DNA from 3 places in the Dickeya sp. CFBP 2040 genome. Region 1 is predicted to be linked to each of the others. Evidence: predicted binding sites of a transcription regulator. Region 1 holds the regulator's gene; each other region holds the start of a gene.
The links. The regulator LexA, encoded in region 1, represses DNA repair genes until DNA is damaged. The targets are predictions, from matches to a motif close to TNCTGTATGTACATACAGNA.
Positions count from the first base shown of each region.

Region 2: the regulator LexA is predicted to act here: its motif matches at 5,312-5,331, upstream of uvrA (excinuclease ABC subunit UvrA).
Region 3: the regulator LexA is predicted to act here: its motif matches at 1,308-1,327, upstream of Dpoa2040_RS14225 (metal-dependent hydrolase).

Region 1 is NZ_JAAVXH010000006.1:106,725-117,739, forward strand. It holds gene Dpoa2040_RS00735 (pirin family protein) at 1-207, shown strand, start outside; gene zur (zinc uptake transcriptional repressor Zur) at 383-892, shown strand; gene lexA (transcriptional repressor LexA) at 1,118-1,729, opposite strand; gene Dpoa2040_RS00750 (diacylglycerol kinase) at 1,839-2,204, opposite strand; gene plsB (glycerol-3-phosphate 1-O-acyltransferase PlsB) at 2,333-4,816, shown strand; gene ubiA (4-hydroxybenzoate octaprenyltransferase) at 4,851-5,714, opposite strand; gene ubiC (chorismate lyase) at 5,736-6,251, opposite strand; gene groL (chaperonin GroEL) at 6,588-8,234, opposite strand; gene Dpoa2040_RS00775 (co-chaperone GroES) at 8,287-8,580, opposite strand; gene Dpoa2040_RS00780 (FxsA family protein) at 8,787-9,290, opposite strand; gene aspA (aspartate ammonia-lyase) at 9,734-11,015, shown strand, end outside.
Region 2 is NZ_JAAVXH010000087.1:152,278-163,292, reverse strand. It holds gene Dpoa2040_RS12450 (ABC transporter ATP-binding protein) at 1-151, shown strand, start outside; gene Dpoa2040_RS12445 (carbohydrate ABC transporter permease) at 251-1,252, shown strand; gene Dpoa2040_RS12440 (carbohydrate ABC transporter permease) at 1,265-2,317, shown strand; gene Dpoa2040_RS12435 (LacI family DNA-binding transcriptional regulator) at 2,318-3,358, shown strand; gene Dpoa2040_RS12430 (hypothetical protein) at 3,711-3,974, shown strand; gene Dpoa2040_RS12425 (single-stranded DNA-binding protein) at 4,619-5,173, opposite strand; gene uvrA (excinuclease ABC subunit UvrA) at 5,418-8,249, shown strand; gene Dpoa2040_RS12415 (sensor domain-containing diguanylate cyclase) at 8,544-10,088, opposite strand.
Region 3 is NZ_JAAVXH010000092.1:52,135-63,149, forward strand. It holds gene Dpoa2040_RS14220 (ABC transporter substrate-binding protein) at 1-1,155, shown strand, start outside; gene Dpoa2040_RS14225 (metal-dependent hydrolase) at 1,341-1,919, shown strand; gene Dpoa2040_RS14230 (L-cystine transporter) at 2,072-3,463, shown strand; gene osmE (osmotically-inducible lipoprotein OsmE) at 3,525-3,854, opposite strand; gene nadE (ammonia-dependent NAD(+) synthetase) at 4,077-4,901, shown strand; gene yddG (aromatic amino acid DMT transporter YddG) at 5,019-5,903, shown strand; gene Dpoa2040_RS14250 (nitrous oxide-stimulated promoter family protein) at 5,978-6,385, shown strand; gene ihfA (integration host factor subunit alpha) at 6,405-6,704, opposite strand; gene pheT (phenylalanine--tRNA ligase subunit beta) at 6,708-9,095, opposite strand; gene pheS (phenylalanine--tRNA ligase subunit alpha) at 9,111-10,094, opposite strand; Phe leader region at 10,199-10,322, opposite strand; gene pheM (pheST operon leader peptide PheM) at 10,273-10,317, opposite strand; gene rplT (50S ribosomal protein L20) at 10,482-10,838, opposite strand; gene rpmI (50S ribosomal protein L35) at 10,882-11,015, opposite strand, start outside.

The DNA.
Region 1 (11,015 bases):
GCGGCAGGTGAGCAACATAGCCTGACACTGAATGGTAACCGCGCCTATCTGCAATCGATCCACGGTATCCTCAGCATCAATGGCAATATTAGCGCCGCACCCAACGTGTTGCACTGCGGCGACGGCGCGTTTGTCCAGCAGGAAAACCGCCTCACTTTCCGGGCAGAAACCGCCACACGCGCATTACTGATCGATCTGGTGGCTTAGTTGCACCTGCAATAATGTTAAACGCAACTAAAAAACGCCTTCCCTGAACCATTGCTGGCACCATGTCTTATTGGCTGAGGGAGTTCAGAACAACCTTGAAGCCGCCGTCTCGGCGTTTTTGTCCAGTCATGGTAAGATGCCGCCATAATTTCACACTCGCTTCAGGGTTACTGCAATGGACTCAACCAATCCGGACAAACTTGTTGCCCAGGCTGAACAGCTTTGCCAGCAACGCAACGTGCGTCTGACTCCTCAGCGTCAAGAGGTATTGCGATTGATGGCCCAGCAACCTGGTGCTATCAGCGCGTATGATCTGCTGGATCTGCTCCGTGTTTCCGAACCCCAGGCTAAACCGCCTACTGTTTATCGCGCACTGGATTTTCTTCTGGAACAAGGCTTTATCCACAAAGTAGAGTCCACCAATAGTTATGTGCTGTGCCATCATTTCGAAGAGCATAGTCATACGTCGGCGCTATTTATTTGTGATCGTTGTGGGCAAGTGACAGAACGCCAGACAGAAGGTATTGAGGAAACCCTGCACCAGTTGGCGAAGCAGGCGGGCTTTGCCCTACGCCACAGTGTGGTGGAAGCTCACGGCTTGTGTGGCGAATGCCTGAAAGTGGAGTCTTGCGAGCATCGGGACAGCTGTAATCATGATCACAGCATCATGGTGAAAAAACGTTAAATGTGAAAAACGTTAAATGATGGAAAATGCCTGCCGAGTGTGGAGCATTACTTCACACCATTCTTCCGGAATACATTAATCTTCCTAAACACGCTTGTCTGCATCCCACTTCGGTGATCAACCACGTTGTAACGCAACCGGCAAATACAGGCGTTCATCCAGACAAGCTACCTCAATGGGCGGTTGTCATCACCACCCACGATAAGGCGAGCTGAAACAAGGGCATCAGCTCCAGTCACTGTTGCGGATCACACCGACCGCCAAACCTTCAATGGAGAAACTCTGTTCACGCAAATCGACAACGATTGGCGCGAAATCCTTATTTTCTGCCAGCAGTTGCACAATATTACCTTGTTTTTTCAGCCGTTTGACCGTCACGTCATCTTCAATACGCGCCACCACGACCTGACCGTTACGTACATCCTGCGTTTTATGCACCGCCAGTAAATCGCCGTCCAGAATACCGATGTCTTTCATCGACATACCACTTACCCGCAGCAAAAAATCAGCGCTGGGCTTAAACATCGCCGGGTCTACCTGATAGTGACATTCAATATGCTGCTGTGCCAGCAACGGCTCACCTGCGGCAACACGGCCAATTAACGGCAGTCCCTGATCTTCTTCTTCCATCAGCAGACGAATACCGCGCGAAGCACCGGTGACGATTTCAATGACGCCTTTACGCGCCAGCGCCTTGAGGTGCTCTTCAGCTGCATTTGGCGAGCGAAAGCCAAGTTGACTGGCAATTTCGGCCCTGGTGGGCGGCATACCGGTTTGTGAAATATGATCGCGAATCAGATCATAAACCTGCTGTTGTCTGGTAGTTAGCGCTTTCATTCCGCCCCCTGTTTGTTTATACAGTCTCGCTGTGAGTATATACAGGGAAAGTGCCGATGGGAACCGCGATATCACGATTGCACGGATTTTTCTGTGATTATGCAAATCGTCACGCAAAACGGTTCCACAGTATCGCTCCCCATACCACCGCGGCCAACAAACAGGCAACGAATACTGCCGCCGAACCAATATCTTTAGCCCGACCAGATAACTCGTGGTAATCCATCCCAACCCGGTCCACTACGGCTTCAATAGCGCTATTGACCAGTTCAAACAGCACGATCAGCACGACAGAACCGATTAATAGCAACCGCTCAACCATGGAAACCGGTAGCCAGCAGGCAATCATTACCGCGACAAGCGTAAGCAATACTTCCTGGCGAAACGCCGCTTCATGCCGCCATGCCTGTTTCAACCCTTGCAGCGAATAACCCGTCGCTTTGATAATTCGGGTCATTCCGGTTGCTTTGTTCATGCGTACTCCGCCTTTAATTTGTGATTGGTCATGATTTTAACGCGCCCCCCTGGTTTCATCACCACAGATATCCTGTTTGGTTTCTGGTATCCTTGGCCCGAATTGCTAACAAGAGGCTTCTGGTTGTTATGTCAGGTTGGCGTATAATTTACTATAAACTACTGAATTTCCCGCTAAAATTACTGGTAAGAAGTAAGGTTATTCCACAGGACCCCGTTAATGAGCAACGACTGGATCCGACGCGGCCAATTTTCTATGTCCTGCCCTACAACTCCAAGGCAGATTTGCTGACTCTGCGCACCAAATGTCTGGAGCTAAGTCTGCCGGACCCATTGCAACCGCTACAGATCGATGGGAAAACCCTGCCGAGCCACGTGTTCGTCAACGATGGCCCACGCCTGTTTCGTTACTACGTACCCAAACAGCAGTCGATAAAATTGTTCCACGACTATCTGGATCTGCACCGTAACAATCCGGAACTCGACATACAGATGGTGCCGGTTTCGGTCATGTTCGGTCGTTCACCAGGCCGTGAGGGACAAAGTCAGGACACCCCACACCTGCGCCTGTTGAACGGCATCGAGAAATTCTTCGCCGTTTTATGGCTGGGGCGCGACAGTTTTGTGCGCTTCTCCGTCCCCGTATCGCTGCGTTATATGGCAACTGAGCACGGCACCGACAAGACTATCGCCCATAAGCTGGCGCGCGTAGCCCGTATGCACTTCTCACGTCTGCGGCTGGCAACTGTTGGTCCGCGTTTGCCGGTCCGTCAGGAATTGTTCAATAAGTTGTTGTCCTCCCATGCTATCGCCAAGGCGATTGATGATGAAGCACGGGTCAAGAAGATTTCCCATGACAAGGCCCAGCAAAATGCCATTACCCTGCTGGAAGAAATTGCCGCCGACTTCTCTTATGAAGCCGTCAGACTCTCTGACCGGGTGCTGAGCTGGACCTGGAACCGTCTGTATCAGGGCATCAACGTGCACAATGCCGAGCGGGTGCGCCAACTGGCGCAGGATGGGCATGAAATCGTCTATGTTCCCTGTCACCGCAGCCACATGGATTATCTGCTGCTCTCCTACGTGCTCTACCATCAAGGGCTGGTGCCACCGCATATCGCTGCCGGCATTAACCTTAACTTCTGGCCAGCAGGCCCGGTTTTCCGTCGTCTGGGCGCATTTTTCATCCGACGCACCTTCAAAGGAAACAAGCTCTACTCCACGCTGTTCCGCGAGTATCTGGGCGAGTTGTTTACCCGCGGCTATTCGGTGGAATACTTTGTCGAAGGTGGCCGCTCCCGCACGGGTCGTTTACTGGAACCCAAAACCGGCACGCTGTCGATGACCATCCAGGCAATGTTGCGCGGCGGTCCCCGACCTATCACATTGGTGCCGATTTACATCGGTTATGAGCATGTGATGGAAGTGGGAACCTACGCTAAAGAGTTGCGCGGTGCCACGAAAGAGAAAGAGGGCTTCCTGCAGATGATGCGGGGGCTGCGTAAATTACGCAATCTTGGTCAGGGGTACGTTAATGTCGGTGAACCGCTGTCGCTAACCACCTACCTCAACAACCATGTACCGCAATGGCGTGACGCTATCGACCCTATCGACCCGCAGCGCCCAGCCTGGCTGACACCTACCGTACAGGATATCGCCGACGACATCATGGTGCGTATCAATAACGCAGCAGCGGCCAACGCCATGAACCTGTGCTGTACCGCGTTGCTGGCCTCACGTCAGCGAGCGCTAACACGCGAGCAGATGGAAGAACAACTGGAGTGCTATCTGCAACTACTACGTAACGTTCCTTACAGCAACGATATCACGGTACCGAACAAAACCGCTGCCGAGCTGTTGGATCATGCACTAAGCATGGACAAGTTCGAGGTAGAGAAAGACAACGTCGGCGATATTATCGTCCTGCCGCGCGAGCAGGCAGTACTGATGACGTACTACCGCAATAACATCCATCATATGCTGGTGCTGCCGTCGCTGGTTGCCAGTATTGTGATGTATTGCCGTCGCATCACCACGGCGGAACTGTTACGTCAAATCACACTGATTTACCCACTGCTGCAGGCTGAATTGTTCCTGCATTACGAAAAAGCTGAACTGGCTGACGTGCTGGACAAATTAGTTGCGGAACTGGCGCGTCAGCAACTCATTTTGAGCAAGGATGACGTGCTGGAGTTACACCCCGCACGTATCCGTACGCTGCAATTGCTGGCTGCGGGTGTCCGCGAAACACTACAGCGTTATGCTATTACTCTGGCATTGCTGAACGCCAACCCCACGATAAGCCGGGGAGCGCTGGAGAAAGAAAGCCGCAGCATGGCTCAACGCCTCTCAGTGTTGCATGGCATCAACGCGCCAGAATTTTTCGATAAAGCGGTGTTCTCTACGCTGGTCAACACGTTGCGTAACGAAGGGTATGTCGGTGACAGTGGTGAAGCGGTGTTGGAGCACGTCCAGGCGATGTATAACATTCTGGGCGAACTACTTACCCCGGAAGTGAAGCTGACGATTGAAAGCGCCAGTCTGGCACAAGAGAGCAGCGACAGCGGCAACGAACCCGTCGTTAGTCTGGTAGAAAAGGAAGACGCTGAGTAACAGTAAGCCCTGCGGAGACGCCGCAGGGCTGTTATTACAGACCAAACAGAATGCCGAAAAACAGCACCATGCCAACATAATTGTTATTGAGGAACGCCCGAAAACACTCTTCGCGCTCACGCCGGGCAATCAGTTTCTGCTGATAAGCGAACAACACCGCTGCCACCAGCACTGACCAGTAGAAAATCTGTCCCAACCCCATCATCCGACCCAGCGCCAGCATCGCCACCAGCGTCATCAGTTGTAGCAGGCCAATAATCAAGGTGTCATAACGACCAAACAAGATAGCAGTAGATTTTATCCCGACCTTGAGGTCGTCATCGCGGTCAACCATCGCGTATTCGGTGTCATAGGCCACAGTCCAGCAGATATAGGCAAAAAACATGAGCCAGCAGGTAGCAGGTAACGACTCGCTCACAGCGGCGTAAGCCATCGGGATAGACCAGCCAAACGCCGCACCCAGCACCAGTTGCGGCAGATGACTGACTCGCTTCATAAACGGGTATACCCAGGCCAATGCCAGTGCAGCAACCGATAGCCAGATAGTCAACGGGTTCATGGTCAGCACCAGGCCAAACGCCAGCAACACCAGTATGACAAACAGTACCTTGGCAGATTGTTCGCTCACTAATCCGGCAGGCAACGGGCGTGCCGCAGTACGTTTAACATGCCCGTCAAAATGGCGGTCGGCGTAATCATTAATCACACACCCTGCCGCACGCATCAGGAACACCCCGGCGACAAACACCAACAGCGTCCAAGGAGCCGGCGTTCCACGCCCTGCCAACCACAGCGCCCACAGTGTCGGCCATAACAGCAGTAGGGTGCCAATCGGCTTATTGATACGCATCAAACGGAAATACGCGCCCCAGCGTCCTGACGTTAACAATCGTTCCAACGCCTGATTCTCCTTCTGCACTCAGCCCTGATGGGCGTCGGGGAAATAAACGGGGGCATCCGGCAAAAATAGCTCGGTGATCAGCAACGGATTGCCCGACAAAAGCACACGTGAACGCCGCACCCACAATGATCCGCATCGACCAGTTTGAATGACATCGCGCGGCGGTGGCCCTTGTAAATACAAATAACGCCCCAGAGGCGTATTACCGACCTGCGTCAGGTCAATATCAGCCTCTTCCAGCGTCTGCTCCGGTATTACCGTGCGACCAAATAACCAGGGATTGCCGTCACCTAACAGCGTTACCTCACGTAGCCAATAGCGCTCACTCAGCGGCAACAACTCCGGCTCACCAGCCATATCCAGCGACGACACAAACTGCTCTTTGCCGACCTGCACGGTCAATCGCATACAATACCGTTCCAGACGGCGCGTCATCGAATCGCGGTAAACCAACCAATCCGCCACGGACGCAGGTAAATCTTCGGGCGCGCACCACTCAACCGAGTGCAGGCTAGCCAACGCCTCATCAGACATTTATCCCATTCCACCTGGTGTTTAATAAATAAAATACGCTGCTAATTGTAGCGCAGATGCTTATTCTAGCGAAGAATTGCACGCTGATAACCGGCTTCGAACCGTACGTTAACGATTTGCATGAATTTCAAACAACATACCCGCTCATCTCACATTTTGTTGCAAACCAGTGGGGCGTCACGCACATGATGTACGTTCGCACAGAACGTGCATTACCATTACAAGGAACATCCAGGTTGGCTTACGGCCATTAAAAAAAACTACCCGGCGTTGGCCGGGTAGTTTTTTCGTGTGACAGGCACCACAGCGAGAATATCGCTGCAGTTACGTGGCAGATTACATCATACCGCCCATACCACCCATTCCGCCCATACCGCCGGCAGCACCTAAATCAGGCGCGTCGCCTTTCGGCAGTTCGGTGACCATACATTCGGTGGTAATCATCAGGCCAGCCACAGAAGCCGCGTACTGCAGAGCAGAACGGGTTACCTTGGTCGGGTCCAGAATACCCATGTCGATCATGTTGCCATACTGCTCAGTCGCAGCGTTGTAACCGTAGTTACCTTCACCGGCTTTCACGTTGTTAGCAACCACAGACGGCTCTTCACCCGCGTTAGATACGATCTGACGCAACGGTGCTTCCATAGAGCGCAGTGCAACACGGATACCTACGTTCTGATCTTCGTTGTCGCCAGTCAGTTTGCTGATAGACGCCGCTACGCGCACCAGCGCCACGCCACCACCGGCAACCACGCCTTCTTCAACGGCAGCACGGGTCGCGTGCAGCGCATCTTCAACGCGGGCTTTCTTCTCTTTCATTTCGACTTCAGTGGCTGCGCCAACTTTGATAACCGCAACACCACCAGCCAGTTTAGCTACGCGCTCTTGCAGTTTTTCACGATCATAGTCGGAAGTCGCCTCTTCAATCTGCTGACGAATCTGAGTCACACGGCCCTGAATTGCCGCTTCGTCGCCCACGCCATCAATGATAGTGGTGGTGTCTTTGTTGATAACCACACGTTTGGCCTGACCCAGATCTTCCAGAGTGGCTTTTTCCAGCTCCAGACCGATTTCTTCAGAAATCACAGTACCAGAAGTCAGAGTAGCGATGTCCTGCAGCATAGCTTTACGACGATCACCGAAGCCCGGAGCTTTGACAGCAGCGACTTTCACGATACCGCGCATGGTGTTAACCACCAGCGTTGCCAGCGCTTCGCCTTCTACGTCTTCAGCGATGATCAGCAGCGGTTTGCCAGCTTTGGCAACAGCTTCCAGCACCGGCAGCATTTCGCGGATGTTGGAGATTTTCTTGTCAGCCAGCAGGATGAACGGACTTTCCAGTTCAACAGAACCGGTTTCCGGTTTGTTGATGAAGTACGGAGACAGGTAGCCGCGATCAAACTGCATACCTTCAACCACGTCCAGCTCGTCTTGCAGACCGGAGCCTTCTTCCACGGTGATCACGCCTTCTTTACCTACTTTTTCCATGGCTTCAGCGATAAGCTTGCCCACGGTTTCGTCGGAGTTGGCGGAGATGGTACCTACCTGAGCGATAGCTTTGGTATCAGCGCAAGGAACGGACAGTTTTTTCAGTTCTTCTACAGCAGCGATAACCGCTTTATCGATACCGCGTTTCAGATCCATCGGGTTCATGCCCGCAGCAACGGCTTTCAGACCTTCGTTAACAATAGCCTGAGCCAGTACTGTCGCCGTGGTGGTGCCGTCGCCTGCTGCATCATTGGCTTTAGAGGCAACTTCTTTCACCATCTGAGCGCCCATGTTCTCGAACTTGTCTTCCAGTTCAATTTCACGCGCAACGGACACGCCGTCTTTGGTGATGGTCGGGGAGCCGAAGGATTTATCCAGCACTACGTTACGGCCTTTCGGGCCCAGTGTAACTTTTACTGCATCAGCCAGCACATTAACGCCACGCAACATTTTTACCCGAGCGTCATTACCGAATTTTACGTCTTTAGCTGCCATTGGTAGTTTCCCTTGAATTCGTTTCGTTCAGTTCACAGATGATTACGTAAGATTAGGCTTCAACAATCGCCAGAATGTCGCTTTCAGACATGATCAACACCTCTTCGTTGTCGATCTTCTCCGTCTTCACGCCATAGCCATCATTGAAAATGACGATATCGCCTACTTTCACGTCCAGCGGTTTCACTTCACCGTTTTCCAGGATGCGACCATGGCCAACAGCCAGGACTTCACCACGGGTGGATTTACCCGCTGCAGAACCGGTCAGAACGATGCCGCCAGCAGATTTTGACTCAACTTCTTTGCGCTTGACGATTACGCGGTCATGCAATGGACGAATTTTCATTGATAGCTCTCCTTTGAGAAAGTCCATATCAGCTTAGGTTAAACACCGGGTGTACCCTCACATCCGGCCTTGTGGTGAACTAAATGGGGACGTTTCACAGCGCTTCAAGGGAGGAAAAAAATTTTTTTTGCGTTAAGCGAAATTTTTCTGTGAAACCTTGTCTGCAGGCTCGCTGAACGCCGATTCACTCACGTCAAAAAACGAACTTAGCGATGCGAAGAATCATTCGGTGGGTTGCCGTCGCGGTGGTCATTAACGGGTTTATCCAGTTGATCCTGGTTATCCTTGCGTTGAAATTCGCCTTCAAACACATTGCCTTGTCCACCATGGTTACCCGGCCCTGAGCGGCCACGCCAGATTTGCAAATGCGGCATCAGCTTGAGCGTCAAATGCTTTTGTACCGGCGGCAACAACAGCAGTAATCCGAGGAAATCGGTGAAAAAACCCGGCACGACCAGCAGGAAACCAGCCAGTATCAACGAAACGCTTTTGACCAGTTCCGCAGCCGGGCTTTCCCCTGCCTGCAAGCGTTGTTGCATCAGCATGATGTTCTTCATTCCCTGGTTACGCACCATGGAGATCCCAACGCAGGATGTCATCACTACCAGTAGCAGAGTGACCGCAACACCCAACACGTCGGCCACCCGAATGAAAATGGAGACTTCGATGTAAACAAACAAAAAAATCAACAAAAGTGGTAACCAGCGCACCAAAAACTCCTGAGGTTAATTTTAACCCATTGATATAAAAAATTACTCAACACCGCGAGGCGGCATTACTTACCCCGCGCTATTATCACGATCAGGTATGAAGATACGACCAGTTGGTCTGGCATAGTACTTTATACTTGAACACGCCATTACCCATTACTGGCGAGCGCTACTCAGGAAATGGTAGTGCAAGGGCTTTTTTTCAACCATGGCGACGAGGTATCTGTTTATTTCTGCGCGACGGTCATGACTCTCATCACAGTTCATATGGCAAGAAGGAGATGACTGCCCATCTGTGATCAAGGCAACGGAATTCTGGCAAGGCAACAGAATATCATAGCAATAACAGCAAGCACGATGGTTGAACATTCTGCTGCTGTCTTCCACGGTAAGACGATACATCCTATAAATTCTAATCGACAGAAGTACAAGAGAAGGCTCTCATGTCAGATAACATTCGTATTGAAGAAGATCTGTTAGGTAACAGAGAAGTTCCGGCTGATGCGTACTACGGCGTCCATACCTTGCGTGCTATAGAAAACTTCTATATCAGCAACCAGAAAATCAGCGACATTCCGGAGTTCGTACGCGGCATGGTAATGGTTAAAAAAGCCGCTGCCATGGCCAACCGTGAACTTCAAACCATACCGCGCAAGATTGCCGACACCATCATCAAAGCCTGTGATGAAGTACTGGTCAATGGTAAATGCCTGGACCAATTCCCGGTTGACGTGTTCCAGGGCGGTGCAGGCACATCCGTCAACATGAACACCAACGAAGTGTTGGCTAACATCGGTCTGGAACTGATGGGCCACAAAAAAGGGGAATATCAGTACCTGAACCCCAATGATCACGTCAACAAATGCCAGTCCACCAACGATGCTTACCCCACCGGTTTTCGTATTGCGGTATACACCTGCATTCTGAAACTGGTCGAAGCCGTGACGGTACTGAGCGAGGGCTTTCAGAATAAAGCCAAAGAATTCGATAACATCCTGAAGATGGGTCGCACCCAGTTGCAGGATGCCGTGCCGATGACGCTGGGCCAGGAGTTCCATGCTTTCAATGTGCTACTGAACGAAGAGAACAAGAACCTGCTGCGCACGGCGGAGCTGCTGCTGGAAGTGAACCTGGGCGCTACCGCTATCGGTACCCGTCTCAACACGCCGGACGGCTACCAGCAACTGGCGGTGCAAAAACTGGCGGAAGTAAGCAAGCTGCCATGCGTACCGGCGGAAGACTTGATCGAAGCGACCTCCGATTGCGGCGCCTACGTCATGGTACACAGCGCGCTGAAACGTCTGGCAGTCAAACTGTCCAAGATCTGTAACGACCTGCGCCTGCTCTCCTCCGGCCCGCGCGCTGGCCTGAATGAAATCAACCTGCCAGAACTGCAGGCCGGTTCCTCAATCATGCCCGCCAAGGTCAACCCGGTCGTGCCGGAAGTGGTCAATCAGGTGTGCTTTAAGGTGATTGGCAACGACACCTGCGTCACGATGGCAGCCGAAGCCGGTCAGTTGCAGTTGAACGTGATGGAACCCGTCATTGGCCAGGCCATGTTTGAATCTACCCAGATTCTGACCAACGCCTGCTACAACCTGCTGGAGAAATGCGTCGAAGGCATCACCGCCAATAAAGACGTCTGCGAATCCTACGTATTCAACTCCATCGGTATCGTCACCTACCTGAACCCGTTCATCGGCCACCACAATGGCGACATCGTCG
Region 2 (11,015 bases), on a different contig from region 1:
TATTGAAGACGAACTGATTGTGCACCTGCCGGGGCACCATGAATTCCGCACCGGCGAGCTGGTGTTTGTGCGTTTCCCGCACGCCTATTGCCACCTGTTTGACGCCGACACCGGTCAGGTGCTGCCGCGTCTGGCGGAACCGGATGCCTGAAGGCGTAAGACCGTAGTGAATGCAAAACAGTTATAAGCGGGAAACAGCCATGAGCAGGAGACAGCCATGAGTGAAAACAATCATGATTGGGGGACGACCATGAACCGAAAATCGCTGATTCAGCCCGGTGCGTCGCTGGTGGATACGCTGGTGACGCCGGTGGAAAAATCGGTCAATCTGCTGCAAAAATTCGGCGGTCGCCGGGTGATGCCGTGGTTTTTCATTGCACCGAACATGCTGTTGTTCGCCGTGTTCGTATTTATTCCGATCCTGCTGGCGGTGTGCTACGCCTTTACCGGCGGCACCAACATTCTGTTGTGGGACCGGCCCTACGTCGGGTTGCAGAACTTCGCTACCCTGCTGCGTTGCGAGCAGTACACCGTGCCCGCCAGCTGCGAGCAGGACCTGTTCTGGACGGGAATTTACAACACCGTCTCATTCACCTTTTTTAATGTGACCTGCACGCTCGGCGTGGCGCTGGTCACCGCGCTGATCCTTAATCGCAAGATCATCGCCCGCGGTTTTTTCCGCGCCATCTTCTTTTACCCGGTGTTGTTGTCGCCGGTGGTGGTGGGGCTGGTGTGGCAGTGGTTCCTTAATCGTAATGGGCTGCTGAATCTGGTGCTGTCGTCGCTGGGCGGCCAGCCAGTGACGTTTTTGCTGGAGCCGTCGCTGGCGCGTTTTTGGGTGGTGTTCGTCTCGGTGTGGTTTCACGTCGGTTTTTATACTCTGATTCTGCTGGCCGGGTTGCAGGCGATTCCGCGTGATATCTATGAAGCCGCCGCGGTGGACGGCACCTCGCGCTGGCGCGGTTTCTATCGCCTGACGCTGCCGCTGCTGGCACCCAACATTCTGGTGGTGGTGATCCTGTTGACCATCAACAGCGTGCAGATCTTCGATGAAGCCTGGGTGCTGACCAACGGCGGTGGGCCGGGTACCGCCAACAACTTTATTGTGCAGTACATTTATCAGACGGCGTTTTCGTCCAATGCCTCGCTGTACGGGCTGGCGTCGGCGGCGTCGGTGCTGATGGGGCTGGTGCTGATGATCCTGACGGCGTTGCAGTTTCTGCTCACCCGCCGTCTGGAAGGCAAAAAATAACCGGGAGTCGGCATGATGAAGATAATCGCGTTTCTTACCCGTACCCGTTATCCGGGGCGGATTCACGTCACCGACATTCTGAGCTGGGTGTGGCTGGTGGTGGGCACGCTGCTGGTGTTGATCCCGGTGATGTGGGCGGCGATGTCGTCGCTGAAAACGCCGTCGGAGATCAACCGTTTTCCGCCCAGTTTTTTGCCGGAGGCCGCCAGCACCGTCACGCTGCCCGACTACCCGAAACCGCTGGAGCTGTGGCAGGCGAAGCAGGACGACGGCAGCAGCAAAACACTGGCGATGGTGCGCCGCATCGGCCTGCTGGCGCAGATGGTGGACCCGAAAGCGCCGCAGGAGATAGTGCGGGTGCCGGTGCAGAACCTGACGCCGCAGAAAACCCTGCATCTGGAAACCGACAACTACGCCACGCCGATGTCGAAATTTCACTTCGCCACCTACCTGAAAAACACCGTATTCGTAACGGTGATGGCGACGCTACTGACGCTGCTGCTCAGTTCGATGGCGGCATTCGCCCTGGCGAAATACGAATTTCGCGGGCGCGGCACGGTACTGACGTTATTCTTGTCCACCATGATGATCCCGCTGTCGGTGGTAATGGTGCCGACCTTTCTGGTGGTGATTGGCCTGCGTATGGGCGATAACCTGTGGGGGGTGATCATCCCGACTATCGCCACGCCCACCGGGGTGTTTTTGCTGCGCCAGTACATGCTGACCATTCCGGATGAGTTGATCGAAGCGGCACGCATCGACGCCGCCAGCGAATTTCGCATCTACTGGAAAATCATCCTGCCGCTCACTGCGCCGGCGCTGGCAGTGCTGGCGATCTTCTCGGTTATCTGGCGCTGGAACGACTTCCTGTGGCCGCTGATTGTGCTGTCCAGCCAGGATAACTTTACGCTGCAAATCGGCCTGAATGCGTTTCAGGGGCAGTTCTCGGTACAGTGGCACTATATTCTGGCGATGACCATGCTGTCGCTGCTGCCGGTGACGGCGGTATTCGTGTTCCTGCAAAAATACATCACCACCGGTATTGCCAACACAGGAATGAAATAAATGAAGACGCTCAAAGATATTGCTGAGCGTGCGGGCGTGTCGATCAGTACGGTATCGCGGGTGCTGAACGGCACCGCGCCCATCAGCGCCAAAGTGCGCCAGCAGATTATGGCGATTGCTGCCGAGCAGGGGTATCCGCTGCACAAGGCGAGTAAAACGGCGCAGAACCCGGAGCCGCTGCGCCACATCATGCTGGCGACGCCGCGTAATCTGATGCTGGAAAGCGACCTTAATCTGGTGTCGCTGACGTTGATCAACCGGCTAAAAACCCTGTGCCAGCAGCGCAACATCCAGCTCAGCCCGTTTGTCGGCGAGCCGGACAGCATCAACGAACAGCAACTGTTACAGGCGCTGCGGGGCGATAAGGCCAACGGTATCCTGATAGTCAATGACGATCATTCCGCCTTGCTGAATGCGGTGGCGGAAAGCGGCGTGCCGGCGGTGCTGATTAACGGCGAAGACCCGACCATGCGGCTTAACGCCGTGATGCCTGCCAACCACTATGCAGCCGCCGCCGCAGTACGTTATCTGATAGCGCAGGGGCACCGCCGCATCCTGCATCTGACTTGGCCTTCGCGTCAGACTATCCGTGAACGCGAGCGCGGCTACCGGGATGCGCTGGCTGAAGCCGGGATCGCACCCGATGAGCGGCTGATTCTGTCGCTGCCGGATTTTCAGCCGCTGACCGCCCGCGACGCGCTGCTCGACTGGCTGGCGCGTCACCCGGACCGGCTCGGCGTCACCGCCATTTTCTGCGCTGCCGATAATCAGGCCATTGGTGTAATCGACGCGCTCAGTCAGCACGGCTTGCGGGTGCCGGATGATTTCTCGGTGATGGGCATGGACGACATTCTGCCGCTCGACATGTTGCCGCTGTCGCTTACCACCGTGCATCTGCCGTTCGAAGAGATGGCGTGCGCCGCGCTGCACCTGCTGACCCAACAACTGCTGCCTGCACAGGCGCTTGGCGTCGCCCAGCGCATCGAGCTGGCCGGGCATGTGGTGATCAGGGAGTCGGTGCGGGGGGCACTACATGTTTAAGCGCTAAATAAAAGACAGTATTGCTGATGGTGCGTGTGCCGAAAAGCGTATTGGGACGTTCAACGGAATAATACGTAAATTAGCCATGATGAATGGCATAGTAACGTGATGAAAAAAGAGAACTCATATTTTTTTAAGTGCTGAACTCATTAAGTGGCCGGCGACACCCCATTTTTTAACTTCTATGCCCAAAAAATGGAATATTATTTGGCGAAGCTACTTGGATGATTTTATTTGCAGAAGTACAGCAAATGATTAATACTCGATAATTTATGAGAGTATGGCCTGACAATAATTTTGTGATTTATTATTGTGATGGTGCTAACTATATCATTTTATGAGGATGTGTCTGATGGAAACAATAATGGAAGATTTTGTTGTTATATTTAACGCTTTCTGGTATCAGGATTTTCCTGCTCCAAACAGAAAGTATATCTATAGCGTGAATTGGACGAATCATATTGGGTGTGCTGTTAAGAAATATGCTGATTTACTAGGGTGTTATTTATTTTTTGAGTCTGGTAATAGAACAGGTTCAGTAATTCGTGACGCTAACGGTACGATAATGGCCAACGTCGAATGGACGTGGGATGAATTAGGGGAAAAAAGGGAATGATAAAATTGAAAAACTTAAAAAAATTGAATCCGATAGCGATAAAAAACATTTCTCTGCGTTCATTTCCTACTGTAAATCTGGTCGTGTAGATGATGAAGTTAAGGAGATTAATAATATTTGGCAGTCTGCAAAGAATCCCCTTTTGCTGTTTGTTATAACATTCAAGCCGGATGGAGAAAAACGCCATTTCTTAGAGTTGATTTCGTATCATTTCTGCAATGGCGAATACAAAAAAATACGCACACAGCCTGCGCTGCCTTGGGATGTTCCGAATTCAAAATGGTGGCAAGGAACGGAGTAGCGGTTGTTGAAGGGGAATATAATCAGAGCTACCTATGTCTGGTTTTATACCCGTCATACTTCAAGTTACAGGTGCGTTGGCTGCGCTCAGTCACCCGAATCACTTACCTGAGTAAGCTCATCGGGATTCCTTCCCTTGCCGCCTTCCTGAAACTCGAATTATTTAGGGTATAAAATCATTGCCTGCGAGCAACCTGTAGGCGCAGCAATGGTATGCTCGTTTCCATCCTCCATTAGTGAATATCCGCTATTCACCACGAGCATCGTAATATAAAGGGGCTGTCGCTTTCTCTGCGACAGCCCACTAAGAATCAGAACCGTTTTAAAAAATGCCAGGGTGTTTTTTAAAACGGAATGTCGTCGTCAAAATCCATCGGCGGTTCGTTGCCTGGCATCGGCGCGCTTTGCTGCGGACGGGACTGGGACTGACCGCCGCCGCTGAACTGGTTGGCTTGCTGCGGCTGTTGCGGTTGACCCCAACCACCTTGTGGCGCGTTACCACCACCCATATTACCGCCCATGCCGCCACCGGCTGGTGCACCGCCGCCTGCGCGGCCACCCAGCATCTGCATACTACCGGAGATATCGACCACTACTTCGGTGGTGTAGCGATCCTGACCGCTCTGATCCTGCCATTTGCGGGTGCGCAACTGGCCTTCGATATACACCTGAGAGCCTTTGCGCAGGTATTCGCCGGCGATTTCCGCCAGCTTGCCGTACAGTGCAACGCGGTGCCACTCGGTGCGCTCTTTCTGCTCGCCGGTCTGCTTGTCGCGCCAGCTGTCCGACGTGGCCAGAGTCAGGTTAGCGACTGCGCCGCCATTCGGCATGTAACGGACTTCCGGGTCCTGACCCAGATTCCCGATAAGAATCACTTTGTTAACGCCTCTGCTGGCCATGTTGGTGTCTCCTGAACAATCACGTTTTAAAAGTTTAAACGAATAATTCTAGCACGTCAGTGCTATAGATTATACCGGTGCGAGAGCCGCGAGCCAGCTTGCGTCTTTATTTGCCATATTGCTGTTATTGCAGTCAAATACTGGATATCCATTCAGTTTTGTTTATGCCATAATCGGCCTTTTCTATCGCTTTCCTTTCTTTCGTAAAGGATAAAAAACAGCGTCTATTGCGGGAAAAGTATGCATGGATAAGATCGAAATTCGTGGTGCCCGAACCCATAACCTGAAGAATATTAACCTGATTATTCCACGCGATAAGTTGATCGTCGTGACGGGGTTATCCGGTTCCGGCAAATCCTCGCTGGCGTTCGATACGCTGTATGCTGAAGGGCAACGTCGTTATGTGGAGTCGTTGTCGGCCTACGCGCGCCAGTTTCTGTCGCTGATGGAAAAACCGGATGTGGACCACATTGAAGGGTTGTCGCCCGCCATTTCCATTGAGCAAAAATCCACCTCGCACAACCCCCGTTCTACCGTCGGCACCATCACTGAAATCCACGATTACCTTCGTCTGCTGTTTGCCCGTGTCGGTGAGCCGCGCTGCCCGGAACACGATATTCCGCTGGATGCCCAGACCGTCAGCCAGATGGTGGATAATGTCTTATCGCAGCCGGAAGGCAAGCGGCTGATGCTGCTGGCGCCAATGGTTAAAGACCGCAAGGGCGAACACACCAAGACGCTGGAGAACCTGGCGACGCAGGGCTATATCCGCGCGCGTATCGACGGCGAAGTGTGCGACCTGTCGGACCCGCCGAAGCTGGAGTTGCAGAAAAAACACACCATCGAAGTGGTGGTAGACCGCTTTAAAGTGCGTGACGATTTGGCGCAGCGCCTGGCCGAATCGTTCGAAACCGCGCTGGAGTTGTCCGGTGGCACCGCTGTGGTGGCGGATATGGATGAGCCGAACGCGCCGGAACTGCTGTTTTCCGCCAATTTCGCCTGTCCGGTGTGCGGCTACAGTATGCATGAGCTGGAACCCCGGCTGTTTTCATTCAACAACCCGGCGGGGGCCTGCCCGACCTGCGACGGGCTGGGCGTACAGCAGTTTTTCGACCCGGCGCGTGTGGTGCAGAACGGCGAGCTGTCGCTGGCTGGCGGCGCCATTCGTGGTTGGGATCGCCGCAATTTCTACTACTTCCAGATGCTGCGTTCACTGGCGGAGCACTATGAGTTCGATGTGGAAGCACCGTTTGATAGCCTCAGCCCGGCGATTCACAAGGTGATTTTGTACGGTTCCGGCAAGGAAAATATCGAGTTCAAGTATATCAATGATCGCGGCGACACCTCAGTGCGTCGTCATCCGTTCGAAGGGGTGCTCAACAATATGGAGCGCCGCTACAAAGAGACGGAATCGACCGCGGTGCGTGAGGAACTGGCGAAGTTCATCAGTAACCGGCCATGCGCCAGTTGTCACGGCACCCGCCTGCGTGAAGAAGCGCGCCACGTCTATGTGGAGCAGACAACGCTGCCGCAGATTGCCGATATGAGCATCGGCCACGCGATGGCGTTTTTTCATAACATCAAGCTGAGTGGTCAGCGGGCGAAAATCGCCGAAAAAGTGCTGAAAGAAATTGGCGATCGGCTGCGCTTTCTGGTTAACGTCGGCCTGAATTACCTGTCGCTGTCGCGCTCGGCGGAAACCTTGTCCGGCGGTGAGGCGCAGCGCATCCGTCTGGCGAGCCAAATCGGTGCCGGTCTGGTCGGGGTGATGTATGTGCTGGACGAGCCGTCAATCGGTCTGCATCAGCGCGACAACGAACGCCTGCTGGAGACGTTGATTCACCTGCGCAACCTCGGCAACACGGTGATTGTGGTAGAGCATGATGAAGACGCCATCCGTGCCGCTGACCATATCATCGATATCGGTCCCGGCGCAGGTGTTCATGGCGGTCAGGTGATTGCCGAAGGCACGGCCACGCAGATTATGGCGGTGCCGGAATCGCTGACCGGGCAGTTCCTGAGCGGCGCGCGCAAAATCGAGATCCCGGCGCAGCGGGTGCAGGCCGATCCGACTAAAGTACTGAAACTGATTGGCGCGCGCGGCAACAACCTGAAAGACGTGACCCTGACGTTGCCAGTCGGGCTGTTCACCTGCATTACCGGCGTGTCCGGTTCCGGTAAATCGACGCTGATCAACGATACGCTGTTCCCGATTGCCCAGCGTCAGCTTAACGGCGGTGAACTGAACGAACCCGCACCGTACCGCGAGATCCAGGGGCTGGGGCATTTCGACAAGGTGATCGATATCGATCAAAGCCCGATCGGTCGTACCCCTCGCTCGAACCCGGCCACCTACACCGGTGTGTTTACGCCGATCCGCGAATTGTTTGCCGGCGTGCCGGAAGCGCGCAGCCGTGGCTATAACCCTGGCCGCTTCAGTTTTAACGTGCGCGGCGGGCGGTGCGAAGCCTGTCAGGGTGACGGTGTTATCAAGGTGGAAATGCACTTCCTGCCGGATATTTATGTGCCCTGTGACCAGTGCAAAGGCAAACGTTATAACCGCGAAACGCTGGAGATTAAATACAAGGGCAAGAGCATCCATGAAGTGCTGGAAATGACCATTGAAGAGGCGCGCGAGTTCTTTGATGCCATTCCGGCGCTGGCGCGCAAGCTGCAAACGCTGATCGATGTCGGTTTGTCCTACATTCGGCTGGGGCAGTCCGCCACCACGTTGTCCGGCGGTGAGGCGCAGCGTGTGAAGCTGGCGCGTGAGCTGTCGAAGCGTGGCACCGGGCAGACGCTGTATATTCTGGACGAGCCGACGACTGGCCTGCATTTCGCCGATATTCAGCAGTTGCTGGCGGTTTTGCATCAGTTGCGCGATCAGGGCAACACCATTGTGGTGATAGAGCACAATCTGGATGTGATCAAGACCGCGGATTGGATTGTCGATTTGGGACCGGAAGGCGGCAGCGGCGGCGGCGAGATTCTGGTGTCCGGCACGCCGGAAACGGTGGCGCAGTGCGAGCAATCTCACACCGCCCGGTTCCTGAAACCGATTCTGGATCGGGGTTAATCAGTTTAGGTTATTGATAAACCTTCCTATTTGACGGAAGTGGTTTTTCCAGCGTCAAAACTGTGCTGAGGCTAGCGGATTCGCCGGGTGAGCCGCATGGACGCAGCGAAAGCCCGTGCCGTGCTGGGAGCACGTCACGGGCGGCCCGAACAGCGAAGACGCTTGCCGAAGGCACCGCGCCAGCGGCACAGTTTAGCTATCAAGCCAGTGGTCAAGGAGAGGCGGCGTTGAGTAACCTTGTTTTCAGGTATGACTACCGGCGGTATGCTGCGATTGAGCATACCGGACCGGTTGTTAATGTTGTGCCAGTGACATATCTTCAGAGAGATATTCCACCACCACCTGATTACGTCCGCTGTTTTTGGCTTTGTACAGCGCCTTATCCGCCGTTTTAATGGCGATATCCAGAGCTGCTTCCTGTGGGTTAAAGGTGGTCACGCCAATTGAAATAGTGACCTGATGGTGATGCGAACCTGGTATATAGACCGTGTTGGCGACATTATTGCGTAGTCGTTCGGCGATTACTGTGGCGACGGTAATGTCGGCACCCGGCAGCAGAATCAGAAATTCTTCACCGCCAATGCGGCAGATCAGATCGGTTTTACGGTAGTTTTTGCGGATCTGTTGGCTCAGTTTACGAATGACCTCATCACCAACGTCATGACCAAAAGAGTCGTTAATCGCTTTGAAGTGATCGATATCAATGGCGATCACGGAGACTTTTTTATATTCGCCACGGATCTCCTCCATGCTTTCCAGCATACCGCGGCGGTTCAGCATACCGGAAAGCGGGTCGGTATGGGCTTCCGAGCTGAGGCGGCCAATACGTTTATGCAACAGCACCGTACCTATCAGCAATACCCGTTTTAACTGTTCGACTTCCTGATACCAGGCTTTGACCGCGCGGATTTTGTTTATCACACCGAGCTGTTCCATGCTGCTGGCTGATTTCGCCAGTCGGCGTAGCGGTTTGGCAATGTAATAGGCCAGCAGGCTTATCGCCAGCAGCGTGAGGATGCCTGGCGGCGTACCCTGTCTGAGCACATTGAGCATCACGTTATTCAGCGCTTCTTCAATGGAGTGAAATGACTGTTGAGTGATGATAATCCAGTCTGATTTTTGTGTGCGAATAAATGAAGCCGGTGAAGGGATACCTTGTTCATCCGGCATCATAAAACTGCCTTTATTCTGACTGCTAATCGTGGACAGGGCATGTGAATCGTTAAATTTAGCGCCAATTTGGGTAATGTCGTGGTGATAAATGATGGTGCCTTCTTTATCAATCACATAAGTATTAAAACTGTCATTGCTGAATTGCGTATTCATAAACTCATTCAGAACCCGCTGGCTATTCAGATAAAGGGAACCACCGATATAACCGAGATAATTGCCTAAATTATCCACAATAGGTTGTGAAATAAAAATAATATAATTGCCGTTCAGGGAGGTATAAGGGGGGCTGATAGAAAATCGTCTTTCTTTCAGTCTGCTAAGATGCTGGCTGGAGGTCAGGATGATGCCGGGCAAATTAAGCGACGTTGGCGAGGCGGCGATAATCTGGCTATTTCCCGCTACCACCACCATCGAGTTAAAGGCATGGCTTAACCGATGAATGCGTTGCAACTCGGCTTGCAGGGCGCCAAGATTTCCTGACTTCATATGGCTGGCGATAAGTCTCGCGCTGTAAGACAGTTGTTCTTCTGACGTAGAGAAAAAATTATCTACAGTTGCAGATAATTTGTATGAATAACTTGAGTTCACTTTTGTTGCCTGTTCAATAAGCAGTTTTTTTTGCACGTGATAAAAAGTGAAATAGCTATTCAGTAATGTAACAAACATACTGGTAAGGGAAATAAATAAAATTAAATGCAATAGATTTATTTGTGGCAGTTTTTTTGTTCGCATGTAGTTATAGTTACCGGATTATTATCATTTTTAGTTGCTAACGATATGCAACTTATCTATTCCCCATTTAAGGTTAAGGTGAAGAAAAAACACCTGTTTGACCTTAGTATTTAAGTATTAGTCAAGGTTTAAAATAGTGTCAACAGACGGTAAAGGAATTTTTTAGTTGGAACGATTAGTTGGAACGAAAAGAAAAAAAGAAACTGTGTTCTAATAAGCGTTATAAGTATAAATTAGAAAGTAACCTATAAGAATAATTATCATGTATTCGAGCAATTGTTAATCAATATGCTGTTGCTATTTTTTTGCGCGGTTTACCCATTATGGTAGCCGGAAGGGCGGTTTTATCGTGATGTGCAGCCTCTGTGTGCCTCTTTCACGGGGGTGCCCATACGGGGTCAGGCGATTTACTGACTCCTTGATAAAACCTCATGTTATTCCCTTTCTTTCTTAACCGAGGTGGCTCATCACTGAGGCTGTTTCTCATGCACGACGGATGCCTGCCTGTAGATTTCTTGCTATTAACCATACAAAAAGTAAGTGATTTATGTTGTTATTTTTGATCAATAACAATTAAACGATAATATTTCCCCATATCTGGTTAATTTTTGAGTGTTTTTGCCGATCCCGATATAAAGGTTTATAGACAACAGCCGATAGCAGCTCTGGGTCAAGCCAGGGGATATTAAATGGTTGCTGGAACAGATGACGTTGAGTCTGGTCTTAGTCTGCACTACGTTTTACACCTCTTTTTTAATGTTTTTGTTTTACCCACTGTGGAAAAGAAATGATTTTTGTCGCCAGGAATGGGAACGAGAAACATTTCATTATGATGGCTGGTTGAACTATTTGTCTGGCTGT
Region 3 (11,015 bases), on a different contig from region 1:
ATTGATGAATTCCAGAAAAAATATCCGGACATCAAAGTAAAAGCAGAATACACCGGTTGGGATGGTCATCTGTCGCGCCTGACTACCCAGATCGCTGGCAACACCGAGCCAGACGTCATGCAAACCAACTGGAACTGGTTACCGATTTTCTCCCGCACCGGTGATGGCTTCTACGATCTGAACAAGGTGAAAGACGTGTTGGATCTGTCGCAGTTTGATGCGAAAGAACTGCAAGCCACCACGGTAGACGGCAAACTGAACGGAATTCCGATCTCCGTGACAGCCCGTGTATTTTATTACAACACCGAAACCTGGAAGAAATCCGGCTTATCCGCACCGAAAAACTGGGATGAGTTGCTGAACGCCGGCAAAGTGTTCAAGGAAAAATTGGGCGATCAATTCTACCCGCTGGTACTGGAACATCAGGACTCACTGGCATTGTTGAACTCTTACATGGTGCAGAAATATGGCATCCCGGCGGTGGATGAAAAAAACAAGAAGTTCTCCTATACCGATGCACAATGGATAGAATTCTTCGAGATGTACAAAAAGCTGGTTGATGCCCACGTTATGCCGTCGGCGAAATACTATGCGTCATTCGGCAAGAGCAACATGTATGAAATGAAACCGTGGATTACCGGTGACTGGGGCGGCACCTACATGTGGAACTCCACTATCACCAAATATTCAGACAACCTGCAACCACCTGCCAAACTGGAACTGGGTGCTTACCCGATGTTGCCAGGCGCCAAAGAAGCGGGGTTGTTCTTCAAACCGGCTCAGATGTTGTCCATCGGCAAATCCAGCAAGCACCCGAAAGAAGCCGCCATGCTGATCAACTACCTGTTGAACAGCAAGGAAGGCATTCAGGCGCTGGGTCTGGAGCGTGGTGTACCATTGAGTAAAGCCGCTGTTGCACAGTTACGCGCCGACGGCATCATCAAGGATAGCGATCCATCGGTAGCGGGCCTGAATCTGGCCTTGTCTTTGCCGCATGACACCAAAACCTCGCCTTATTTTGACGACCCGCAGATTGTCGCCCTGTTTGGCGATGCTATTCAGTATATCGATTACGGTCAAAAATCGGTGGAAGAAACGGCCAAATATTTCCAACGCCAGGCTGAGCGTATTCTGAAACGCGCCATGAAAGAATAATTACGGATTATTTCTTTTAAGCCCCGACGCCTTCGTTGGGGCTTTTTTATTAAAAACATGTCGCAGTCAGTAAAGAAAAATTTTTTGAATCAATCGGATAAAAAATAACTGGTTACAGCGTCACACCTTTCGTCATTCACGACAATCTTTTATACTGTATAAAATGACAGTTTTTGAGATGTTTCATGACCGCGGAAGGACACCTCCTGTTTGCCGTAGCCAGCGCAATCTTCGCCAAAAAAGCAGAATTATCGCCCGCTCTGGCAACAGGCGACTGGTGGCACATCATCCCCGCCGCTATGCTGACTGCCCTGTTACCCGACATCGACCACCCGAAGTCTATCCTGGGCCAGCGCCTGAAATGGATTTCCGTACCGATTGCCAGGCTGTGCGGTCATCGCGGTTTCACGCACAGTTTGCTGGCGATATTTATCGGTATCTATATCATCCGCACCCGACTACCGGCAGGTTGGCCATTACCGGGCGATGTCTATCACGCCATGATCGTCGGCTATTTGAGCCACATTGTTGCCGATATGCTGACCACCGCAGGTGTGCCGCTGTTATGGCCTTGTCGCTGGCGTTTTCGTCTGCCCATCCTTAATAGCGACAAAGGGAACCAACTGGAGCGACTGCTATGCCTGGGGTTGATTCTGTTTATGCTCTGGCAACCGCAACAACCGCTCGAATCCTGGCATTATGGCGAACCAGCACGGTGGCTACAGCAGATCAACCAGCAGTTGCACCAGCTACTGACTCGTTGACTCAACACCTGCCGGAGTTATTCCATTTCGCTCTAACAATGTGCTTCATCTCTATATAACTGCGATATAGCAGACCTGTTATGCTACGACTACGCTGGTCACGTTTCTTTATTAACCGTGGCGGCCATGGTCATTAAAAAAGGAGTCGTGGGATGAATATTCCCCTGATAATAAATGTAGTTGTGTTTGCTGTACTGCTTTTCACACTAGGGTATGGCGGTAATAAAAGCTGGAGCCTGTCCAGAAAAGTGCTGCTGGGTCTGCTTACCGGCGTTCTGTTCGGTCTGGTATTACATCTGATTTATGGCGATGACAATCCTGTCGTCAAACAATCTATCTCCTGGTTCAACATCGTCGGCAATGGCTATGTGCAACTGCTACAGATGATTGTAATGCCGCTGGTATTTGTATCCATTCTCAACTCAGTCGCCCGACTGCATAACGCCTCATCACTGGGGAAAATCAGTCTGCTTGCGCTTGGCACCTTGCTGTTTACTACGCTTATCGCCGCCTTAATCGGTATCTTTGTGACCAATCTGTTTGGGCTTACCGCATCAGGGTTGATACAGGGTGCACAGGAAACCGCCCGGTTATCTGCAATTCAAAGTAGTTATGTCGGCAAAGTTGCAGACCTGAACGTACCACAGCTGCTGCTGTCGTTTATCCCTAAAAATCCGTTTGCCGACCTGACCGGTGCTAACCCAACCTCGATCATCAGCGTAGTGATTTTCGCCGCGTTTCTCGGCATTGCCGCCCTTCAGTTGCTGAAGGACGATGCGGTAAAAGGCGAGCGTGTATTAACGGCTATTGATACGCTGCAATCCTGGGTGATGAAGCTGGTTCGTCTGGTCATGCGTCTCACGCCTTATGGCGTTATGGCGCTGATGACCAAAATGGTCGCCAGTTCCAACCTGCAGGACATCCTCAAACTCGGCAGCTTTGTCGTGGCGTCCTACCTTGGTTTGGCATTAATGTTTGGCGTTCATGCCCTGTTGCTGGCGCTGGCTGGCGTAAACCCGGCCCGTTTCTATCGCAAGGTCTGGCCAGTGCTGAGTTTTGCCTTCACCAGCCGCTCCAGCGCCGCTACCATTCCGCTGAATATCGAAGCCCAGACACGCCGTATCGGCGTGCCGGAATCCATCGCCAGCTTTGCCGCCTCCTTTGGCACTACCATCGGCCAGAACGGCTGCGCCGGATTGTACCCCGCGATGCTGGCGGTCATGGTTGCGCCAACGGTAGGCATCAATCCGTGGGACCCGATGTGGATTGCCACTCTGGCAGGTATTGTGACCCTCAGCTCAGCCGGTGTGGCGGGTGTTGGTGGTGGTGCCACCTTCGCCGCGTTGATTGTCCTGCCGGCCATGGGTTTGCCGGTGACGCTGGTCGCGTTGCTGATTTCAATTGAACCGCTCATTGATATGGGCCGCACTGCACTCAATGTCAGCGGCTCGATGACAGCCGGCACCCTTACCAGCCAGTGGTTAAAACAGACCGATAAAGCAGTGTTCAACCGGGATGATGATGCGGCGTTAACGCATCGTTAGTTCCCTTATCAGTCATAAAAAATGCCGGAGCAGTTTCCCACTCCGGCATTTCTATTTTCAGTCAGAATTTTGGATTGGTGTCGTATTCCTGACAACTCTGGAATCCCTTGTTCAACACATGACCTGTTTCATCAAAGCTGACGAAGTAGTACTGAATCTTACCGTCATGAGTGCCTAACACATAGGTATTACAGGTTCCCCGTGCATGAAGCATTGTGGCTTGCGTCGATGCGGGTCCGGCAATCCGATTCACTTCCTGCTGGCTCATGCCTTTTTTCACATCCTTCACTACAGGTTTAGTGAAGAAATTCTCTGCACGATCATAAACCATACACCCGGAAAGCAGCAGTGCACTTGCAGCGATACACATGAATAAACGTTTTTTCTTCATGCTATTACCTCATTCGCTATCGGTGTTGCTAAGACTAGACAGCCGCAACGGTTTTTTCAAATCAATGGTTGTCATTCAACAGACTACTCGTTGACGAAAAAGCCCCCCGGTGTGATGTAAAACCACCGGCTTCTTATTGTTCTTTTGTTCCATCGGAATTAACGTTACTCTCTGGCGATGTGAACAATTGTTCTGGCACATCAATAAGTTCAGGGGGTGGAGATGTCATTACAAAGAGAAATCATTCAGGCGCTAGGGGTGAAAAGCACCATCGATCCGGCGCAGGAAGTTCGGGTGAGTGTTGATTTTTTAAAGAATTATCTGAAAGCACACCCATTCGTCAAAAGCCTGGTTCTGGGACTCAGTGGCGGGCAGGATTCAACGCTGACGGGCAAACTATGCCAGACAGCGATCACCGAATTGCGCCAGGAAACAGGCAAAGCCGAGTACCGGTTCATCGCAGTGCGTTTGCCGTATGGCGTACAGGCTGATGAACAAGACTGTCAGGACGCCATCCAATTTATCCAGCCGGATCAGGTGCTAACTGTTAACATCAAACCGGCGGTGGATGCCAGTGAAGCGACGCTGCGCGCCATCGGCATTGAATTGTCTGACTTCGTTAAGGGCAATGAAAAAGCACGCGAGCGCATGAAAGCCCAGTACAGTATCGCAGGCATGAACGCCGGTCTGGTTGTAGGTACCGATCACGCAGCAGAAGCCGTCACCGGCTTTTTCACCAAATACGGTGATGGCGGTACTGACATCAATCCGATTTTCCGCCTCAACAAACGACAGGGAAAAGCCTTGCTCAGCCTGCTGGGTTGCCCATCTCACCTTTACACCAAGGCACCAACAGCAGACCTGGAGGATGATCGCCCCTCTCTGCCGGATGAGGTCGCGCTGGGTATCACCTACGAAAAAATCGACGATTATCTGGAAGGCAAACAGCTTGATCCCATCGATGCCGCCATTATCGAAAGCTGGTATCGTAAAACCGAGCACAAACGCCGACCGCCTATTACCGTCTTTGACGATTTCTGGCGGTAATCTTTTGCGTTGATAACCGTGTTGCAGCTTTAATCCCTGTTATAGCTTTAATCCCTTCAGACAGATGCCATCCGGCATCTGTCTGTTTTCCCATAACGCCATAGCCAATAATCATTGATGATACTCATAACCCCTTATCGCGCCACACTGGCCGGACTGCTGGCGATCATACTCTGGAGTACCTCGGTTGGTCTGATTCGCAGCCTGACTGAAGCACTGGGCGCGTTAGGCGGCGCTGCTATGATTTATACCACCAGCGCGCTCTGCCTGCTGCTGGTCGGACATCGTCCCACCTTTCGTTCCCATGCCAGGATTTACCTGCTGCTCGGCGGTGCTTTGTTTGTCAGCTACGAAATTTGCTTCTCGTTGTCGATTGGGCTGGCACAAAACCGAATGCAGGCGATGGAGCTGGGGATGATCAATTATCTGTGGCCCTGCCTGACTATTCTGTTCTCACTCTTTATTAACCAACAAAAAAGCCGGTTGTGGTTGTGGCCAGGCCTTGCCTTATCGATAACCGGGATTCTATGGATTCTGAAAGGCAATGGCGACTGGACGCCTGCACAGATGTGGCAAAACATCAGTGCCAATCCGCTGGCCTATAGCATGGCGCTGATCGCCGCGCTGGTCTGGGCACTTTACTGCAATATCTCACGCCGTTTCGGCAATGGAAAAAGCGGCATACTGTTGTTTTTCATCACCACTGCCGCCGTATTGTGGGGACAATATCTGCTCAGTGATGCTCCGGTTTTCGCCTTTTCGGCACGAACCCTGCTGGAGTTGTTGTTCATCGGTGGCTCAACCGCGCTGGCCTATGCCGCGTGGGATACGGGTATTCAGCGCGGTAACATGACGTTACTGGCCACAGCGTCTTACTTTACGCCAGTACTGACGACACTGATGGCCGCAATCTGGCTGCAAACTCCCCCTACACTCGCTTTCTGGCAAGGTGTAGTCATGGTAACACTGGGGTCACTGTTGTCCTGGTTGGCCACACGTTAAGCTGCTTCAGGACAAGGTTTTCACATTAAATTGCATATATCATGCGATTTAAAAATCGTCATGGGAGTGCCACGATGTCCTCTTCCTCCGGCAAACGGATTCACCGGGAAAGCCTTACCATTCAGGCAATGATCACATTGTATGAACGGGCATTTCCAGCCCCTGCTGATGATGCGGATTATTATGTCAGGCTACAGGATTACGCATTGAACCGGCTGCAAAAGTGCTATTACGGAGACAGCAAACCAGCCTGCAAGCAGTGCCAGATCCATTGCTATCAGCCCGCCAAGCGGGAAGCCATCAAAGCCGTTATGCGCTGGGCTGGTCCCAGAATGCTGCTGTACCATCCGATATTGGCTATCCGACACCTGCTGGATGATCGCAAACCCGTGCCTGCCGTGCCGCAACGTCCGTGCGCAAGAAAAATGGCAGAACCGTCCACTCCACTTTCAGACGATTCCATAAAAGAAAAAGGCCGCTAATGCGGCCTTTTTTGTCAAATCACGACACTTTGGGTGAGGCGTTCTCCACCCGACTCTTCAATTTCTGCCCTGGACGGAACGTGACAACCCGGCGAGCGGTAATCGGAATATCCTGGCCGGTTTTTGGGTTGCGCCCTGGGCGCTGGTTTTTGTCTCGCAAATCAAAATTGCCAAACCCCGACAACTTGACCTGTTCACCATTTTCCAGAGCGCGTCGAACTTCTTCGAAAAACAACTCGACGAGCTCTTTGGCATCCCGTTTGCTGAGCCCAAGCTTTTCAAACAGGTATTCAGACATTTCAGCTTTAGTAAGCGCCATAGGTTAATCCCTCAAGGATGCTTGGAATCGCTGTTTTAGTGCTGCTACGCATTGCGCAACGGTAGCAGCAATTTCCTCTTCTGCCAGTGTACGAGCGGTATCCTGCAATACCAGACTAATAGCCAGACTCTTATATCCTTCAGCTACGCCCTTGCCCCGGTACACGTCAAATAAGTTTACGCCAACTAGCTGATTTGCGCCAACTTTCTTGCATTCAGCCAAAACGTCGCCCGCAGGCACGCTTTCAGCCACCACGACAGCAATATCACGGCGATTCGCCGGGAAACGGGAAATATCTGCGGCCTCAGGCACCACGCGCTCAGCAACCTTGTCCCACAGTACTTCAAACACTACGGTACGCCCATTCAGGTCCAGTTTGCGCTCCAATTCCGGGTGAATCACACCGATATAGCCGATGCGCTCATCTGCCAGATAAATGGCCGCAGCTTGTCCTGGATGCAGCGCGGAATGACTTTCAGCCCGAAACTCAAGCGCAGACAGTTTCCCGGTCAATGCCAATACAGCTTCCAAATCGCCTTTTAAATCATAGAAGTCAACCGTCTGGCGCGCCAGATCCCAATGTTCTTCGTAGCGAGTTCCCGTAATCACCCCCGCCAGCATGGTTTCCTGACGCACGCCTAAATCGGCATTCTGATCCGGAACAAAGCGCAGACCGCTCTCAAACAAGCGCAGGCGGCTTTGCTGACGATTCTGGTTGTATACCACAGCCCCCAACAACCCACTCCACAGAGACAGGCGCATAGCGGACATTTCTACCGAAATCGGGCTCGGCAGAATCAACGCCTCTTCACCGGGATGAATCAGCGACTGAATTTTAGGGTCAACGAAGCTGTATGTGATCGCTTCCTGAAAACCGCGATCCACCAGCAGCGTTTTCACACGTTTAAGTGTGAGGTCTGCTTCGCGATGTTGCGTCATCTTCAGCGGCGCATGAGTAGGAATATTCGGAATGTTGTTGTAGCCGTAAACACGGGCGACCTCTTCCACCAAATCTTCCTCGATAGCCATATCGAAACGCCAGCTCGGCGCCAGCGCCTGCCAGCCATCGGCGGTTTTGGTTACCTGGCACCCCAGGCGATTAAGAATATCGCTGACTTTATCGTCGGAAATCACATGACCGATCAACCGATCCAGCTTGTCACGGCGTAACGCGATTGTTGCACGGGCCGGCAAATCTTTCTCACTGGTCACGTCCACTACCGGGCCGGCATCACCGCCGCAAATATCCAGTAACAGGCGGGTTGCACGTTCAATCGCCAGATGCTGCAATGCCGGGTCAACGCCACGTTCATAACGATGCGATGCATCAGTGTGCAAACCGTAGCGGCGTGCACGCCCGGTGATCGACAGCGGATTAAAATAAGCACATTCCAGCAGTACATCCTGCGTTTCACCATTCACACCAGAATGTTCGCCGCCGAAGATGCCGCCCATAGCCAGTGCTTTCTGATGATCGGCAATCACCAACGTATCGGCACTCAGGGTCGCGTCAGTACCGTCCAGCAGGCGCAGGGTTTCCCCCTCCTTCGCCATGCGCACCACAACGCCACCTTCAAGACGGCTGAGATCAAACGCGTGCATCGGCTGTCCCAGCTCCAACAACACGTAGTTGGTCACATCCACTACAGGATCGATGGAGCGAATGCCGCAGCGACGCAGTTTTTCGCGCATCCACAGCGGCGTAGCCGCCTTGACGTTGATACCCTTAACCACCCGGCCCAGATAGCGTGGGCACGCTTCGCTCGCTTCCACCTGAATCGGGAAACGGTCGGCAATAGTCGCAGCCACTGGTTCAATCGCCGGTGCGGTCAACACCAGTTCATTCAGTACCGCAACGTCACGAGCGACACCCAAAATGCCGAGGCAATCAGCACGGTTCGGCGTCACGCTGATCTCAATGGTATTGTCATCGAGTTTCAGGTATTCGCGGATATCAGTGCCTAACGGTGCATCGGACGGTAATTCGATAATCCCGCTGTGATCGTCGGAAATGCCCAGTTCGGAGAAAGAGCACAACATCCCTTCAGACGGTTCACCACGCAACTTAGCCGCCTTGATCTTGAAATCGCCCGGCAAAACCGCCCCTACAGTCGCCACCGCGACTTTAAGTCCCTGCCGGCAATTAGGCGCGCCGCAGACGATATCCAGCAATCGTTCACCGCCCACGTTGACTTTAGTCACACGCAATTTATCCGCATTCGGATGCTGTGCGCACTCCACTACTTCCCCGACGACCACACCATGGAACGCGCCAGCTACCGGTTCAACGCCATCCACTTCCAGGCCTGCCATGGTAATTTGTTCAGATAAGGCATCGCTGCTGATAGCTGGGTTAACCCATTCCCGTAACCAGAGTTCACTGAATTTCATCTTGATATTCCTGCCTTATTTAAACTGTTTGAGGAAGCGTAAATCGTTTTCGAAGAAGGCGCGTAAATCCGTCACGCCGTAGCGCAGCATGGTCAGGCGTTCCATCCCCATACCGAACGCAAAACCGGAATACACTTCCGGGTCGATGCCGACATTACGCAACACGTTTGGATGCACCATGCCGCATCCCAGCACTTCAAGCCATTTGCCGTTTTTACCCATCACATCCACTTCAGCTGAGGGTTCAGTAAACGGGAAGTAGGACGGGCGGAAACGCACCTGCAAATCTTCCTCAAAGAAATTGCGCAGGAAATCGTGCAACGTTCCCTTTAAGTTGGTGAAGCTGATGTTTTTATCCACGATCAGCCCTTCCATCTGATGGAACATCGGGGTATGCGTCTGATCATAATCGTTACGGTAAACACGTCCTGGCGCGATGATGCGAATCGGCGGCGGCTGTTTTTTCATGGTGCGAATCTGCACACCGGAAGTCTGCGTACGCAGCAAGCGGGCAGCATCGAACCAGAAGGTGTCATGATCGGCACGCGCCGGATGGTGGCCCGGAATATTCAGCGCATCGAAGTTATGGTAGTCGTCTTCGATTTCCGGACCTGACGCTACGGCAAAGCCCAGTTCGCCAAAGAAGGATTCAATGCGCTCGATAGTACGAGTAATCGGATGCAGACCACCATTCTCCATGGTTCTACCCGGCAATGAGACATCAATGGTTTCTGCTGCCAGTCGAGCATTCAGTTCAGCACTTTCCAGCGTCTGCTTACGCGCATTCAGGGCATCCTGTACTTCCTGTTTCGCCTGATTGATAACCGCCCCAGCGGCAGGACGTTCTTCAGCAGGCAGCTCGCGCAGCGAGGTCATCTGAAGGGTTAAGTGACCTTTTTTGCCCAGAAACTCAACGCGCACATTTTCCAGTGCGGCGACGTCTCCAGCCTGTTCTATGGCTGCTCTGGCTTTAGCAACCAGTTCTGCGAGATGTTGCATTGCATTCCTCTTCTTCTGCCTGTATGGCCGACAATCATGATTGGAAAGATACGATTTTCAGTACGCCAAACGTTACTAGATCTATGGATTCAGATATCTGAACCAATAAAAAAGCCTCCACAGAGGAGGCTTAGGCGCTACTTTTCGTTTCTGTTCTTACGCGCAAAGCCCCCGAATTTCAGGCGCTAAAGTAAAAAAAGAAACGGAAAATAGCAGAATTCATACTTGCGTTACCTTATTTGTCGTCGTCGTTGCCTGGCTAACCTGTTGACAATATACCAATTTCGCTCATTCTGAAAGCTTTTCATCCGCGATTGAGGAACATTATCCGCTATCAACTGGCATCAGAGACGAAAAGAGGGAGACAAGCTCCCTCTCTCATCTGACTTACGCCAGAGCTGATTTCGCTTTTTCAACCAGCGCGCTGAACGCTACTTTGTCGAATACGGCGATGTCAGCCAGAATCTTACGGTCAATTTCAACAGAGGCTTTTTTCAGGCCATTGATGAATTTGCTGTAAGACAAGCCATTCTGGCGGGCTGCTGCATTGATACGTGCAATCCACAGCTGGCGGAACTGACGCTTACGCTGACGACGGTCACGGTAAGCGTACTGACCAGCTTTGATTACTGCCTGGAAGGCAACACGATAAACGCGCGAACGGGCACCGTAGTAACCTTTCGCTTGTTTCAGGATCTTTTTGTGACGTGCACGAGCAACCACACCACGTTTTACGCGAGCCATATGCTCTCTCCTAAAGTCTTAATTCTGAGTTAAAAAAAGTTACTTATGCGTAAGGCAGACATGCTGCAACCAGGCCCAGATCGCCTTTGGAAACCATGGCTTTTGGACGCAGGTGACGTTTACGTTTAGTCGCTTTTTTGGTCAGAATATGACGCAGGTTAGCATGCTTACGCTTGA